2 regions of the Streptococcus sp. CM6 genome follow, and region 2 is predicted to be linked to the other one. Evidence: predicted binding sites of a transcription regulator. Region 2 holds the regulator's gene; the other holds the start of a gene.

Region 1 (7,434 bases), on a different contig from region 2:
GGCTACTGAGGAGAACCGTCGCACTTTACGCGAGAAGGTACGCAATCAGGAAATCCGTAAAGTTTTGGTAAAGTCGGATGTTTCTTTTATTGAAAATCAGTCAGTAGAAGCGATATTGGAGGAGCTAGAGGGCGCTTATACTCGCTTGCTTCCGTACTATGAAGTGACGAGGGAATAGAAAATCAAATGTGTTAGATGAACGCAAATTGTTTTATTGCTATTCTATGCATTTTTTCATATAATAGTAAAATAGGATGTGTAATTCATTAATCACCTCAAAGAGAAAGGAAATTCTATGTCAAATCTATCTGTTAATGCAATTCGTTTTCTAGGTATTGACGCCATCAACAAAGCAAACTCAGGTCACCCAGGGGTGGTTATGGGGGCTGCTCCAATGGCCTATAGCCTCTTTACAAAACAACTTCGTATCAATCCAGCCCAACCAAACTGGATTAACCGCGACCGCTTTATTCTTTCAGCAGGACACGGATCTATGCTTCTCTATGCCCTTCTTCACCTTTCTGGTTTTGAAGATGTCAGCATGGATGAAATCAAGAGCTTCCGCCAATGGGGTTCCAAAACACCTGGTCACCCAGAATTTGGACATACTGCAGGGGTTGACGCGACAACTGGTCCTCTAGGGCAAGGGATTTCTACTGCCACTGGTTTTGCCCAAGCAGAACGTTTCCTCGCGGCGAAGTATAACCGTGAAGGCTTCAATATTTTTGACCACTATACTTATGTGATCTGTGGAGACGGAGACTTGATGGAAGGTGTCTCAAGTGAGGCGGCTTCATACGCAGGCTTGCAAAAACTTGACAAGTTGGTGGTTCTTTATGATTCAAATGACATCAACTTGGATGGTGAGACAAAGGATTCCTTTACAGAAAGTGTTCGTGACCGTTACAATGCCTACGGTTGGCATACAGCCTTGGTTGAAGATGGAACAGACTTGGAAGCAATCCATGCTGCTATCGAAACAGCTAAAGCTTCAGGCAAACCATCTTTGATTGAAGTGAAGACTGTAATTGGATATGGCTCTCCAAACAAACAAGGAACCAATGCTGTACACGGTGCTCCTCTTGGAGCAGATGAAACTGCAGCAACTCGCCAAGCTCTCGGTTGGGACTATGAACCATTTGAAATCCCAGCTGAAGTATATGCTGATTTCAAAGAAAATGTTGCAGACCGTGGCGCATCAGCTTATCAAGCTTGGACAAAATTAGTTGCTGATTATAAAGAAGCTCATCCAGAACTGGCTACAGAAGTAGAAGCTATTATCGACGGACGTGACCCAGTTAAAGTTACTCCAGCAGACTTCCCAGCCTTAGAAAATGGCTTCTCTCAAGCAACTCGTAATTCAAGTCAAGATGCTTTGAACGTTGTAGCTGCTAAATTGCCAACCTTCCTAGGTGGTTCAGCTGACCTTGCTCACTCAAACATGACTTATATCAAGACTGATGGACTTCAAGACGACGCTAATCGCTTGAACCGCAACATTCAGTTTGGTGTTCGTGAATTTGCAATGGGAACGATCTTGAACGGGATGGCTCTTCATGGTGGACTTCGTGTATACGGTGGAACTTTCTTCGTCTTCTCTGACTATGTGAAGGCGGCTGTCCGCTTGTCAGCCTTGCAAGGACTTCCTGTGACTTATGTCTTTACCCACGATTCAATCGCAGTTGGTGAAGATGGTCCAACTCACGAACCAGTTGAACACTTAGCAGGTCTTCGTGCCATGCCAAATCTGAATGTTTTCCGTCCAGCAGATGCGCGTGAAACTCAAGCGGCTTGGTACCTTGCAGTGACAAGCGAGAAAACACCAACCGCCCTTGTCTTGACACGCCAAAACTTGACTGTTGAAGAGGGAACAGACTTTGACAAGGTTGCAAAAGGTGCCTATGTTGTCTATGAAAATGCGGCAGACTTTGATACAATCTTGATTGCGACAGGTTCAGAGGTCAATCTAGCTGTTGCAGCTGCCAAAGAATTGGCTAGCCAAGGCGCAAAAGTCCGTGTAGTCAGCATGCCATCTACAGATGTCTTTGATAAACAAGATGCAGCATACAAGGAAGAAATCCTTCCAAATGCAGTTCGCCGTCGTGTTGCAGTCGAAATGGGTGCAACTCAAAACTGGTACAAATATGTTGGTCTAGATGGTGCAGTTCTCGGTATTGATACTTTCGGAGCATCTGCCCCAGCACCAAAAGTATTAGCAGAGTACGGATTTACGGTAGAAAATCTAGTCAAAGTTGTTCAAAACTTGAAATAATTGCAGAAATCAGAGTGAAAACTCTGATTTTTTATAACCATAAAAACAAGGTACAACCTTGTAAAAGTAGCTGAAATTTGATATAGTAGTCCTATGTAAAAGACAAAGGAGAAAACAATGAATCCAAATATTACTTTTTTAATCATGCTTGTAGGTATGATGGCCTTGATGTTCTTTATGCAACGTTCTCAAAAGAAACAAGCTCAAAAGCGTATGGAAAGCTTAAATAAACTTCAAAAAGGCTATGAAGTTATTACAATTGGCGGCCTTTACGGAACAGTGGATGAAGTAGACACTGAGAAGAGAACAATCGTACTTGATGTAGATGGCGTTTATTTGACTTTTGAATTGGCTGCTATCAAGACCGTTTTGCCACTCAAAGAAGCTGTGACACCAGAAGGAACAGTTGTTGACGAAGACGGAGCAATCGAAGAATAAAACGGGACCTGTCACTCCCGTTTTTCTATGAAGTAAGAGGAAAAGGGATGAGAAAAATAGTATTTGTGTGCTTAGGAAACATCTGCCGTAGCCCCATGGCAGAGTTTGTAATGAAATCCATGACGAGCGATTACCAGGTTGAGAGTCGTGCGACTTCATCTTGGGAACATGGTAATCCGATTCATAAGGGAACGCAGGGGATTTTCCGGCAGTATCAGATTCCTTATGACAAAGACAAAACATCACTCCAGATTCGTAGAGAAGATTTTGAATCGTTTGATTACATTATCGGTATGGATGCTTCAAACGTTTCAAATCTGCGTCAAATGTGTCCTCAGGAATTGCAACATAAGATCTACCCTTTTGCATCTGAAAGTGTTCCAGATCCTTGGTATACAGGAGATTTTGAGGAAACCTATGATCGCATCACAAGTGGATGTCGAAGCTGGCTAGATCGATTAGAAAATGAGAGTGACAATGGAAAAGCTTAAACAAATCTATGAAAAGTATAGAGTTTACCTAACTCGCCCTAGGCTAGAGTTCATTGCAGTAGTCGTAATTGCACTCTGTGCCCTTTCAGTATTTCTACTAAATACACCTAAAAAGGGTGCCCTGACACTTGATGGCGGTGCTCTTGTTTATGATGGTACCCTGGTACGAGGAAAAATGAATGGCCAAGGAACTCTGACCTTTGAAAATGGAGACCAATATACAGGTGATTTCAATAATGGAGCCTTTAATGGAAAAGGAACTTTCCAATCAAAAGATGGTTGGAAATACGAAGGTGATTTTGTAAATGGTCAGGCTGAAGGCCAAGGGAAGTTGACGACAGAGCAAGAAGTTGTTTATGAAGGGACCTTTAAACAAGGCGTTTTTCAGCAAAAACAGTAGTCTCCAAGTTAGGAGGCTATTTTCAAAGCCTGAAAAGAAAACGCTTTCTTTACTTAAATTCGAGAAAAAACTATCAACTAGAAAAACTTTGTGAAATAAAAAAATTTTTTCCATAATTTCACAATCGTCCAGACAAAACTCTATTGCATAGCTACATTGAGAAAAAAATCACAATCTCAGAAAAATTCTTTGTGAAATACTTATGAAACTGTTTACAAAGCATAAAAAAAGAGTTATAATAAACTTGTGAAAAAATTAACAAAGGATGACATCCTTAAAGGCTATGGAGGATAATATGGCTGATAAAAAAACAGTAACACCAGAGGAAAAACAACTTGCTGCTGAAAAGCATGTCGACGGTCTTGTGAAAAAAGCCTTGGTTGCGCTTGATGAAATGCGCAAGTTGAACCAAGAGCAAGTTGACTACATCGTAGCAAAAGCGTCTGTTGCAGCACTTGACGCGCACGGTATTCTTGCACAACACGCAGTTGAAGAAACTGGTCGTGGCGTATTTGAAGATAAGGCGACAAAAAATCTATTTGCCTGTGAACACGTAGTGAACAATATGCGTGGAGTTAAAACAGCTGGAGTTATCGAAGATGATCCAATTACAGGTTTGACGAAGATTGCGGAGCCAGTCGGAGTTATTTGTGGTATCACTCCAACAACAAACCCAACTTCAACAGCAATTTTCAAATCATTGATTGCTTTGAAGACACGTAACCCAATCGTTTTCGCCTTCCACCCATCAGCTCAAGAATCTTCTGCTCATGCTGCACAAATCGTTCGTGATGCAGCCATCGCAGCCGGTGCACCTGAAAACTGTGTTCAATGGATTACAGAGCCATCTATGGAAGCAACTGGGGCACTTATGAACCACGAAGGTGTTGCGACTATCCTCGCAACTGGTGGGAATGCTATGGTTAAAGCTGCATACTCATGTGGGAAACCAGCTCTTGGGGTAGGTGCCGGAAACGTTCCTGCCTACGTAGAAAAATCTGCTGACCTTCGTCAAGCTGCTCATGACATCGTGATGTCTAAATCATTTGATAATGGGATGGTCTGTGCATCAGAACAAGCGGTTATCATTGATAAAGAAGTGTATGACAAATTTGTAGAAGAATTCAAATCATACCATACTTACTTTGTCAACAAGAAAGAAAAAGCGCTTTTGGAAGAATTCTGTTTTGGTGCAAAAGCTAACAGCAAGAACTGTGCTGGTGCTAAGCTAAATGCCAACATCGTTGGTAAACCAGCAGCATGGATTGCTGAGCAAGCAGGATTCAAAGTACCAGAAGGTACAAATATCTTGGCTGCTGAATGTGCAGAAGTTGGAATTAAAGAACCATTGACTCGTGAAAAATTATCACCTGTTATTGCAGTTTTGAAAGCTGAAGATACTGAAGATGGACTTAAAAAAGCTCGTCAAATGGTTGAATTTAATGGTCTAGGACACTCAGCTGCTATCCATACAAAAGACGAAGCTCTTGCAAAACGTTTCGGTACGGAAATAAAGGCAATGCGTATTATCTGGAACTCTCCATCTACCTTTGGTGGTATCGGTGATGTATACAACGCCTTCATTCCATCATTAACACTTGGATGTGGTTCATATGGACACAACTCAGTTGGTGATAACGTATCCGCTATCAACCTTCTTAACATCAAGAAAGTAGGAAAACGTAGAAATAATATGCAATGGTTTAAAGTTCCTTCAAAAATCTACTTCGAACGTAACTCAATCCAATACCTTCAAACTTGCGAAGGTATCGAACGTGTCATGATTGTTACCGATAAATCAATTGAAAAACTCGGTTTTGTACAACGTGTGATTGACCAATTGAATCTTCGTAAAAACAAAGTCACGATTCAAGTCTTCTCAGATGTTGAACCAGATCCAGATATCACAACAGTTCGTCGTGGTGTTGAAGTAATGCGTTCGTTTGAACCAGACACTATCATTGCCCTTGGTGGTGGTTCACCAATGGATGCAGCTAAAGGTATGTGGATGTTCTATGAACAGCCAGACGTTGACTTCGGTGACCTCGTTCAAAAATTCATGGATATCCGCAAACGTGCCTTCAAATTCCCATCACTTGGTAAGAAAGCACAATATATCGGTATTCCAACAACATCTGGTACAGGTTCAGAAGTAACACCGTTTGCAGTTATCTCTGACAAGGCAAACAATCGGAAATACCCAATCACTGACTACGCTTTGACACCAACCATTGCAATTGTTGACCCTGCTTTGGTAGAATCTGTTCCAGCATTTATTGCTGCTGACACAGGTATGGATGTCTTGACACACGCAACTGAAGCTTATACTTCTAACTTTGCCAATGACTATACAGATGGTATTGCTCTTCAAACCATCAAGTTAGTCTTCAAATATTTGGAAAAATCTGTAAAAACAGCTGACCCAGAAGCCCGTGAAAAGATGCATAATGCCTCTACAATGGCTGGTATGGCCTTCGCCAATGCCTTCCTTGGAATGAGTCACTCAATGGCGCATAAGATTGGTGCTGTTCACCACACCATTCACGGACGTACAAATGCTATTTTACTTCCTTATGTTATCCGTTATAATGGAACTCGTCCATCTAAAACTACAACATGGCCTAAGTACAATTACTGGAAAGCTGATGAAAAATTCCAAGATATCGCTCGTATGCTAGGTCTTCCTTGCTCAACACCAGAAGAAGCGGTTGAAGCTTATGCCAAAGCAGTTTACGATCTTGGTGAAGCAGTTGGAATCACAATGAACTTCAAAGGCTTTGGTATCGATGAAAAAACTTGGAAAGACAGCTTGCATGAGATTGCCTTACTTGCTTACGAAGATCAATGTTCACCTGCAAACCCACGCTTACCAATGGTAGCTGACATGGAAGAAATCATGGCAGATGCTTACTATGGTTATAAAGAACGTCCAGGACGTCGTAAATAATTGTTTATCAGCCTAGAGACAGGAGTTATCCTGTCTCTTTTTTGTGAACTCAGATAGACCTGGAATTAAGGTTGAGTGTGGAACTGGAGATAATATACGAACATTATAAAAGATTGTAGGGATATATTTAAAAATTAAAGAATAAGTGAATGAAAAAGAGTGGAAAAGTAGAAAAGCAAGAGAGAAAATCAACGCCCGTACTTGCAATTAAACTCAAATAGTTATATAATAGGTTTGTTGAAAGGTGATTTGTAGTGATTCAAGTTACTCTTTTCACAATAAAATTTTCAGGATTTTCATAAGGAGGAAATCACTAATGGTAGTTAAAGTTGGTATTAACGGTTTCGGACGTATTGGTCGTCTTGCTTTCCGCCGTATCCAAAACGTAGAAGGTGTTGAAGTTACTCGCATCAACGACCTTACAGATCCAGTGATGCTTGCACACTTGTTGAAATACGATACAACTCAAGGTCGTTTCGACGGTACTGTAGAAGTTAAAGAAGGCGGATTTGAAGTTAACGGTAAATTCGTTAAAGTTTCTGCTGAACGTGATCCAGAACAAATCGACTGGGCTAACGACGGTGTAGAAATCGTTCTTGAAGCAACTGGTTTCTTTGCTACTAAAGCAGCTGCTGAAAAACACCTTAAAGGTGGTGCTAAGAAAGTTGTTATCACTGCTCCTGGTGGAAGCGATGTTAAAACAATCGTATTCAACACTAACCACGATACACTTGATGGTACTGAAACAGTTATCTCAGGTGCTTCATGTACTACAAACTGTTTGGCTCCAATGGCTAAAGCTCTTCATGACAACTTCGGTATCGTTGAAGGTTTGATGACTACTATCCACGCTTACACTGGTGACCAAATGATTCTTGACGGACCA
Region 2 (7,434 bases):
TTACAACAAAAAGAAATAAGGTGATTCTTTGATTTATTTGGACAATGCTGCTACTACTCCTATGTCAGCAGTTGCTATTTCAGAAATGACCAGGGTCATGCAAGAAACCCACGGTAATCCTTCTAGTATTCATAGTCATGGTCGACAGGCTGGCAAACTCTTGCGAGAAGCCCGTCAGGAACTAGCCCAGTTATTGGGGACAAAATCTCAACATATCTTTTTTACGTCTGGCGGTACAGAAAGCAACAATACAGCTATTATTGGCTATTGTCTCCGTCATCAAAATCGTGGAAAACATATCATCACGACAGCTATTGAACATCATTCTGTGCTTGAGACTATCGATTATCTGGTGCAACATTTTGGCTTTGAAGCGACTATCATCCAACCAGTAAATCAAGAAATTACTCCCCAGCAAATTCAAGAGGCCTTACGTGACGATACTATTCTCGTTTCCACTATGTATGCTAATAATGAAACGGGCAGTCTCTTACCTATCGCTGAGATTGGACGTGTTTTAAAAGAGCATCCTGCGGCTTATCATGTAGATGCTGTTCAAGCTATCGGAAAAGTTCCTATCCATCCTGAGGAATTGGGAATTGATTTCCTCAGTGCTTCTGCCCACAAATTCCATGGACCAAAGGGAATCGGCTTTCTTTATGCTTCTTCCGCGGACTTTGATTCCTATCTTCACGGTGGAGACCAAGAACAAAAGAAACGGGCTGGAACAGAAAACCTCGCTGCCATTGTAGGCATGGTCGCTGCTCTTAAAGAGGACTTAGAGCAGCAAGCTGAACATTACCAAAAACTAGAGGGATTAAAATCTGCTTTTCTAGATGAGATTGCAGATCTAGAATACTATCTCAACGAAAGCCAATACCAGCTTCCTTATGTTGTCAATATTGGCTTTCCTGGTCAAAAAAATGATTTGCTCTTGCTACGGTTAGACCTTGAAGGAATTTCAATTTCTACCGGTTCAGCTTGTACCGCTGGTGTTGTACAAACCAGTCATGTGCTTAAAGCATTTTATGGACCTGATTCGCATCGTTTGAAAGAATCTGTCCGTATCAGCCTGTCTCCTCTTAACACTGAGGAAGAACTGAAACAACTCGCACAAACCTTAAAAAATATTATTGGAGATTAATCTAATGGCATTCGAAAAAACCATTAAACTACAAAACTGCCGCTACGACTACACACTTAGCCCAACTGTCAAAAAGTTCACACTGAAAGATAATACTTTCTTTGAAACAAAAGTTGGAAACTTCGAACTAACTCGTCTGCTTGAGAAAGTACCTAACAGCGGTGAAGGCTTCAACCTAAAAATCATCATCAATAAAGACCTTACAGGTGCTAAACTCAACATCACTGACAAATCTGGCCTTCGTTTGGTGAATATCTTTAAATCAGAAGACCATCATATCCACCAAGAGAAATTCTACTTCCTCATGGACAGCCTTGTAGAACGCGGAATCTTCACAAAAGAAGAAAGATAATTGGCTATGTATCGACTTACCTATCAAGATAACTATCACGTAGAACGTACACTTGAATATAAGGATTACGAAGAGCTTATGTTATCTCTATCAGGTTGTGTAACTCTTCCAGATACATTCCTAGTTACCTCATTAACCTTTGATGATAAAGTTATCTATCAAGGATTGGTCGGAGATCTCTACCGTTTTCTATCACAAGCTAATTTTTAAGACTAAAACTAAGATTTTCTTAGTTTTTTCTTGTTTTTGTTGATTTTTTCACAATGTTTCTATAAAATAGAAGAATAGAAAGGTTGTGGTTTTGTGAAAGATAAACAGTCTGCTATTCCAAAAGCAACAGCAAAAAGACTCTCTCTCTACTATCGAATTTTCAAGAGATTTCATGCAGAAAAAATTGAACGTGCCAACTCCAAGCAAATTGCAGAGGCTATTGGTATCGATTCTGCGACTGTTCGTCGTGATTTTTCCTATTTTGGTGAACTAGGTCGTCGTGGTTTTGGTTATGATGTTAAAAAACTGATGACTTTTTTTGCTGACCTCCTAAATGACAACTCCATTACCAATGTTATGTTGGTTGGGATTGGGAATATGGGGCATGCCCTTCTCCACTATCGCTTCCATGAGCGTAACAAGATGAAAATCATCATGGCATTTGACCTAGATGACCATCCAGAAGTTGGAACCCAGACACCTGATGGAATTCCAATCTATGGTATCTCTCAAATTAAAGAAAAAATCAAAGAAGCAGATGTTAAAACTGCTATCCTAACTGTTCCAAGTGTTAAATCACAAGAAGTCGCCAATCTTTTGGTTGATGCAGGTATAAAAGGTATTCTCAGTTTTTCCCCTGTTCACCTCCACCTTCCAAAAGATGTGGTCGTTCAATATGTCGATTTGACAAGCGAACTCCAAACCCTCCTCTATTTTATGCGTAAAGAGGATTAGAAAGCGAAAGCATTTATGAAAAAACCAGTTATTGGGATTACAGGAAATGAAAAAGCTCATCCAGATGATGACATCATGATGAGCTATGCAGCAAAGGGCTTTGTTGAAGGAGTCAAGGACGCTGGCGGAATTCCAATCATCCTACCGATTGGTGATCAAGAAATGGCTACCCATTACATCAGTATCATTGATAAGCTTATCCTAACGGGTGGGCAAAATGTTGATCCAAAATTCTACGGTGAGCCTAAAACCATTGACAGTGATGACTACCATCTTCAAAGAGACCAGTTTGAATTAGCCCTTATCAGAGAAGCGATTAAACAGAAGAAACCAATTTTCTCTGTTTGCCGGGGTACTCAGCTTTTCAATGTCGCTATGGGAGGTACGCTTCACCAAGATATCGAGGATCATTGGCAGGACTGTTCAGCCGAATACACGACCCAACGCCTCGTAACGGAACCTGATACAATTCTCCGAGAGATCTATGGAGAAATATCTCATATCAACTCCTTCCACCACCAGAGTATTAAAGATCTAGCTCCTAATCTTAAGGTTGTAGCACATGATCCTAAAGATGGAATAATTGAAGCTGTGACAACTACGGATGGCTTTCCTTATCTTGGTGTTCAATGGCATCCTGAATTTCTCTTTGAAAATCGCCCCAAAGATAAAACATTGTTTGACTATGTTGTTAATGAACTCTAAATCAGATCCGTCTTTTCACGGTAACTAAAGTAATCCGAGTGCGAGACAATCAGATGGTCCAAGAAAACGATTCCCATCAGCTCGCAAGCTTCCTTGACTAACTTAGTGACATGGTCGTCATTTCGACTAGGAGATACGGCACCGGATGGATGATTGTGAACGAGAATCACAGAGGTAGCCATATGCTTGAGGGCATAGTGAAGGATTTCTCTCGGTTCAGCAATACTGCGTGTCGCAGATCCGATAAAAATAGTTTGCTGATGAATGATTTGATTTTGAGTATTGAGATAGAGCGCCACTAGGTGCTCTTGTTTTTTATCGCCGAGTTCCTGTTGCATTTTCTTAGCTAGCTTTTGACTGCTGAGAATACTTTCCATCTCAAGGGTTTCATGTTTGTGAATGCGATGCCCCAGTTCAATCACTGCTTGTAGTTCAATGGCTTTAATCCGTCCAATACCAGACAGACTCTGCAATTCCTGCAGGGTCATTTTTTTCAAATCAGTTAGACTGTTGAGACTATTCAAGACTTTTTGAGCAACTTCAAAAACGTTGGCATGACGTGTTCCAGTTCTGAGTAGTATAGCTAGCAATTCTTGATTGCTCAGTGCCTCTACTCCTTCTTTAACCAGTCTTTCTCTAGGCAAAAGTGAATCTTCTTGGAATGAAATACTGTACATAAAAATCCTCCTCACTTTATTATTCGTGAGAAGGATGGAAAATTAGATTTTTTTCTCAATTGGGGCAACACTAGCTAGGAGTTTTTTCAGACCCACTTCTGGGAAATTGATTTTCAATTCCTGAGTAGCGCCACTACCCGACACTTCAAGGACTGTTCCTTCACCCCACTTTTTGTGAAGGGCAATATCCCCAATAGACCAGTTGGTATCGCTCGTATCATTTTTATTTTCAGCTGCAAATTGTCCAAATGGGAGACCACTTGACTGGATAGAGCTTGATGCGGCATTGCGTTTCCGTTCTTGAAGGGCCTGAGCTAAGCTCATACCTTGACCGAAAGCAATCCCACCACTGCTATAAGAAGCCTTAAAACTAGTATTCGCTGGTCGAGCCAAGCCTTGATAGTCAAGCAAGTCCGAACTAATTTCATTGATAAAACGAGTCGGACGATTGTAGTTGGTACGACCGAAAAGCAAGCGTGAGTTGGCGTTGGTCAGATAGAGAATTTTTTCAGCGCGTGTGATACCGACATAGGCCAAACGGCGTTCTTCTTCCAGCTCATCAGGATCTTCAGCCGCACGGCTAAGCGGAAAGACATTCTCCTCCATCCCAATGATAAAGACAACCGGAAACTCGAGTCCCTTAGCAGCGTGCAAGGTCATCAAGGTCACTTCTGATGTCTCCTGACTGCCTGAATCTGTGTCTGCGATTAAAGCTAAGTCATTCAAGAAACGACTGAGTTTGTCCAAACCAGTTTCTTCTTCCTGGCTATCAGGATTGTCGTCAAAGTTTTTGGTAACAGATAGGAACTCTTCGATATTTTCAACCCGAGCCTTGCTCTCTAAGGTTGCCTGAGCATTAAGATTATCGACATAACCTGTTTTTTCTAGAACAGCTTCCACTAACTCGGTGATAGTTAATTGATCCAGTTTTTCCCGCAAATCCAAAATCATATTAGCAAAATCCCAGATAGACTGGGCTACTTTCCCTTTGATGCCAGATAACATGATATTGGCTGAAGCGTCTAGCATGGACATCTCTTGTAGGTTAGCGAAGTCGCGGATTTTCTCAACGGTTCCTGGGCCAATTCCGCGCTTAGGCTCGTTGATAATACGCTCAAAACTGATATTATCACTCAAATTGGCAATGAGGTTAAGGTAGGCGATAATGTCACGGATTTCCTTACGACTGTAGAACTTGGTCCCGCCGACCATAGTATAAGGAATATTGGACTTTAGGAGGGCCTCCTCAATAGTACGAGACTGGGCGTTAGTCCGATAAAGAACTGCAAAATCTTTGTGGAGGAAGTTGTGACTACGACCAAGTTCATCGATGGTTTTGGCTACAAAAACAGCCTCATCTTGTTCGTCATTTGCGCAATAATAAACGATTTGCTCCCCATCGGCATTCTGAGTCCAGAGATTCTTGGGACGACGATTTTTATTGTTTTTGATGACGTCATTGGCAGCTTGAAGAATGGTTTTGGTTGAACGGTAATTTTCCTCCAACAAAACTACCTTGGCGTTAGGGTAATCTTTCTCAAAATCCAAGATATTCTGCATATCAGCCCCACGCCAACCATAAATAGACTGGTCAGCATCACCGACCACGCAGACATTTTTAAAGCGTGAAGCCAAAAGTTTGACCAGTTGGTACTGGGCATGGTTGGTATCTTGGTACTCATCAACGTGAATGTACTGGAACTTCTGCTGATAGTAGGTCAAGACGTCAGGATTCTGATCAAAGAGACGCAAGGTCAGCATAATCAAATCATCAAAATCGACAGACTCAGACTGGCGAAGCTCCTTCTGATAAGCTGTATAACACTGAGCCACGATTTGTGTGTACATATCACCAGCTTGGGCAGCATAAGCCACATCATCAATCAGGTCATTCTTAGCATTAGAAATGGTTCCCAAAATGGTCCGTTCATTCCATTTTTTCGGATCCAAGTTCAACTGCTTGAGAATGCGTTTCATGAGGGTTCGCTGTTCTCCTGGATCTACAATGGTGAAGTTTCGATTGTAGCCAATATGATCCGCATCGCGACGCAGGATACGAACACATATGGAGTGAAAGGTCGCAATCAGACAGTCCTGGGTTGCTGGATTAAGCCCATAGGCACGCTCCTTCATCTCACGCGCCGCCTTATTGGTAAAGGTAATGGCCAAAATATTCCAAGGATTGACCATCTTTTCATCAATCAAATAAGCAATACGGTGAGTTAAAACACGAGTCTTTCCAGAACCAGCCCCCGCCATGATTAACAAGGGCCCTTCTGTCGTTTGCACCGCCTCTGCCTGACGGTCATTCATTCCATTCAATAATGCGTTCATTTTCTCTTCCTTACTCTTGAAGTCAATGTTTCTATTATATCAGAAATTAGGGAAAATATCTTTAGCTAGACTGATTGCGTGTGGAATTCTACTCTTTCATATCATCAGGAGGAGTCAATGACTTTTGCATCCAAACGATATCATGCCATTTTCCAAACTTATAGCCTATCTTAGGGAAATGAGCTACTTGTTCATAGCCCCTCTTTCGGTGAAGAGAAATGCTCCTATCATTTGGCAAAGCGATACAAGCTAAGAAGCGTAAGTAACCCCTTGGCACTAATTCTTCCTCCAGACAGTCATAGAGTAGACTCCCTAACCCTCGACCTTTGGCTTCTTGGTGCAAGTAAATTGACACTTCAACTGACCAATCATAAGCCCTCCTATCATAATAGGTGGAGGCATAGGCATATCCCAAAATTTTGCCTTCTTCCTCTAGCACTAGATAAGGATATTTAAGCAAGGTCTTTTGGATTCTTCTTTGAAATTCTTCAACACTTGGCACCTCGTATTCAAATGTAATGGCTGTATTAAGGACATAGGGAGCATAAATTGCAAGCAGTTCTGGAATATCAGACTCCCTTACTGTTCGAATCGTTGGCATATATTTCTCTTTCTAAAATCGAAAATGAGCTTGGATAGCTTTTCCAAACTCATTTGAAATCAATTGCAATATACTAGAACAATCCTAAAACGGTTCCATCGCTTTCAACATCCATATTAAGAGCGGCTGGACGTTTTGGAAGGCCTGGCATGGTCATAACATCACCTGTTAAGGCAACGATGAAGCCTGCACCTAATTTTGGTACCAATTCACGGATGGTAATTTCAAAGTTTTCTGGGGCTCCAAGTGCATTTGGATTGTCAGAGAAACTGTACTGAGTTTTAGCCATACAGATTGGCAATTTGTCCCATCCGTTTTGAACGATTTGAGCGATTTGCGTTTGGGCTTTCTTCTCAAAGTTCACTTTGCTACCACGATAGATTTCAGTGACAATTTTTTCAATCTTTTCTTGGACAGAAAGGTCATTGTCATAAAGACGAGTGTAGTTGGCTGGATTTTCAGAGATAGTCTTGACAAGCGTTTCAGCAAGCGCTACGCCACCTTCTGCTCCATCAGCCCAGACACTAGCCAACTCAACTGGAACATCGATTGAAGCACAGAGTTCTTTCAAGGCTGCAATTTCAGCTTCTGTATCAGAAACAAATTCGTTAATCGCAACAACTGCTGGAATACCAAACTTACGAATATTTTCAACGTGGCGTTTCAAGTTAGCAAA

What was found. Region 2 encodes Rex, which represses fermentation and respiration genes when NADH is low (regulators of the CRP and FNR family bind a similar motif). Its sites were predicted from a motif close to TTGTGAANTANTTCACAA; they were not measured.
Region 1: a site for Rex is predicted at 3,846-3,863, ahead of adhE (bifunctional acetaldehyde-CoA/alcohol dehydrogenase). Genes of this name have one in related genera too.

Annotation. Positions count from the first base shown of each region.
Region 1 is NZ_JATS01000025.1:24,794-32,227, forward strand. Features, by position in the region: gene HMPREF1516_RS08975 (hypothetical protein) at 1-178, shown strand, start outside; gene tkt (transketolase) at 296-2,272, shown strand; gene yajC (preprotein translocase subunit YajC) at 2,390-2,710, shown strand; gene HMPREF1516_RS08990 (low molecular weight protein-tyrosine-phosphatase) at 2,758-3,201, shown strand; gene HMPREF1516_RS08995 (MORN repeat-containing protein) at 3,188-3,601, shown strand; gene adhE (bifunctional acetaldehyde-CoA/alcohol dehydrogenase) at 3,897-6,548, shown strand; gene gap (type I glyceraldehyde-3-phosphate dehydrogenase) at 6,865-7,434, shown strand, end outside.
Region 2 is NZ_JATS01000026.1:31,155-38,588, reverse strand. Features, by position in the region: gene HMPREF1516_RS09235 (ribose-phosphate diphosphokinase) at 1-19, shown strand, start outside; gene HMPREF1516_RS09230 (cysteine desulfurase family protein) at 29-1,144, shown strand; gene HMPREF1516_RS09225 (DUF1831 domain-containing protein) at 1,149-1,496, shown strand; gene HMPREF1516_RS09220 (DUF4649 family protein) at 1,503-1,706, shown strand; gene HMPREF1516_RS09215 (redox-sensing transcriptional repressor Rex) at 1,800-2,441, shown strand; gene HMPREF1516_RS09210 (gamma-glutamyl-gamma-aminobutyrate hydrolase family protein) at 2,457-3,146, shown strand; gene radC (RadC family protein) at 3,143-3,823, opposite strand; gene pcrA (DNA helicase PcrA) at 3,866-6,157, opposite strand; gene HMPREF1516_RS09195 (GNAT family N-acetyltransferase) at 6,246-6,758, opposite strand; gene HMPREF1516_RS09190 (formate--tetrahydrofolate ligase) at 6,832-7,434, opposite strand, start outside.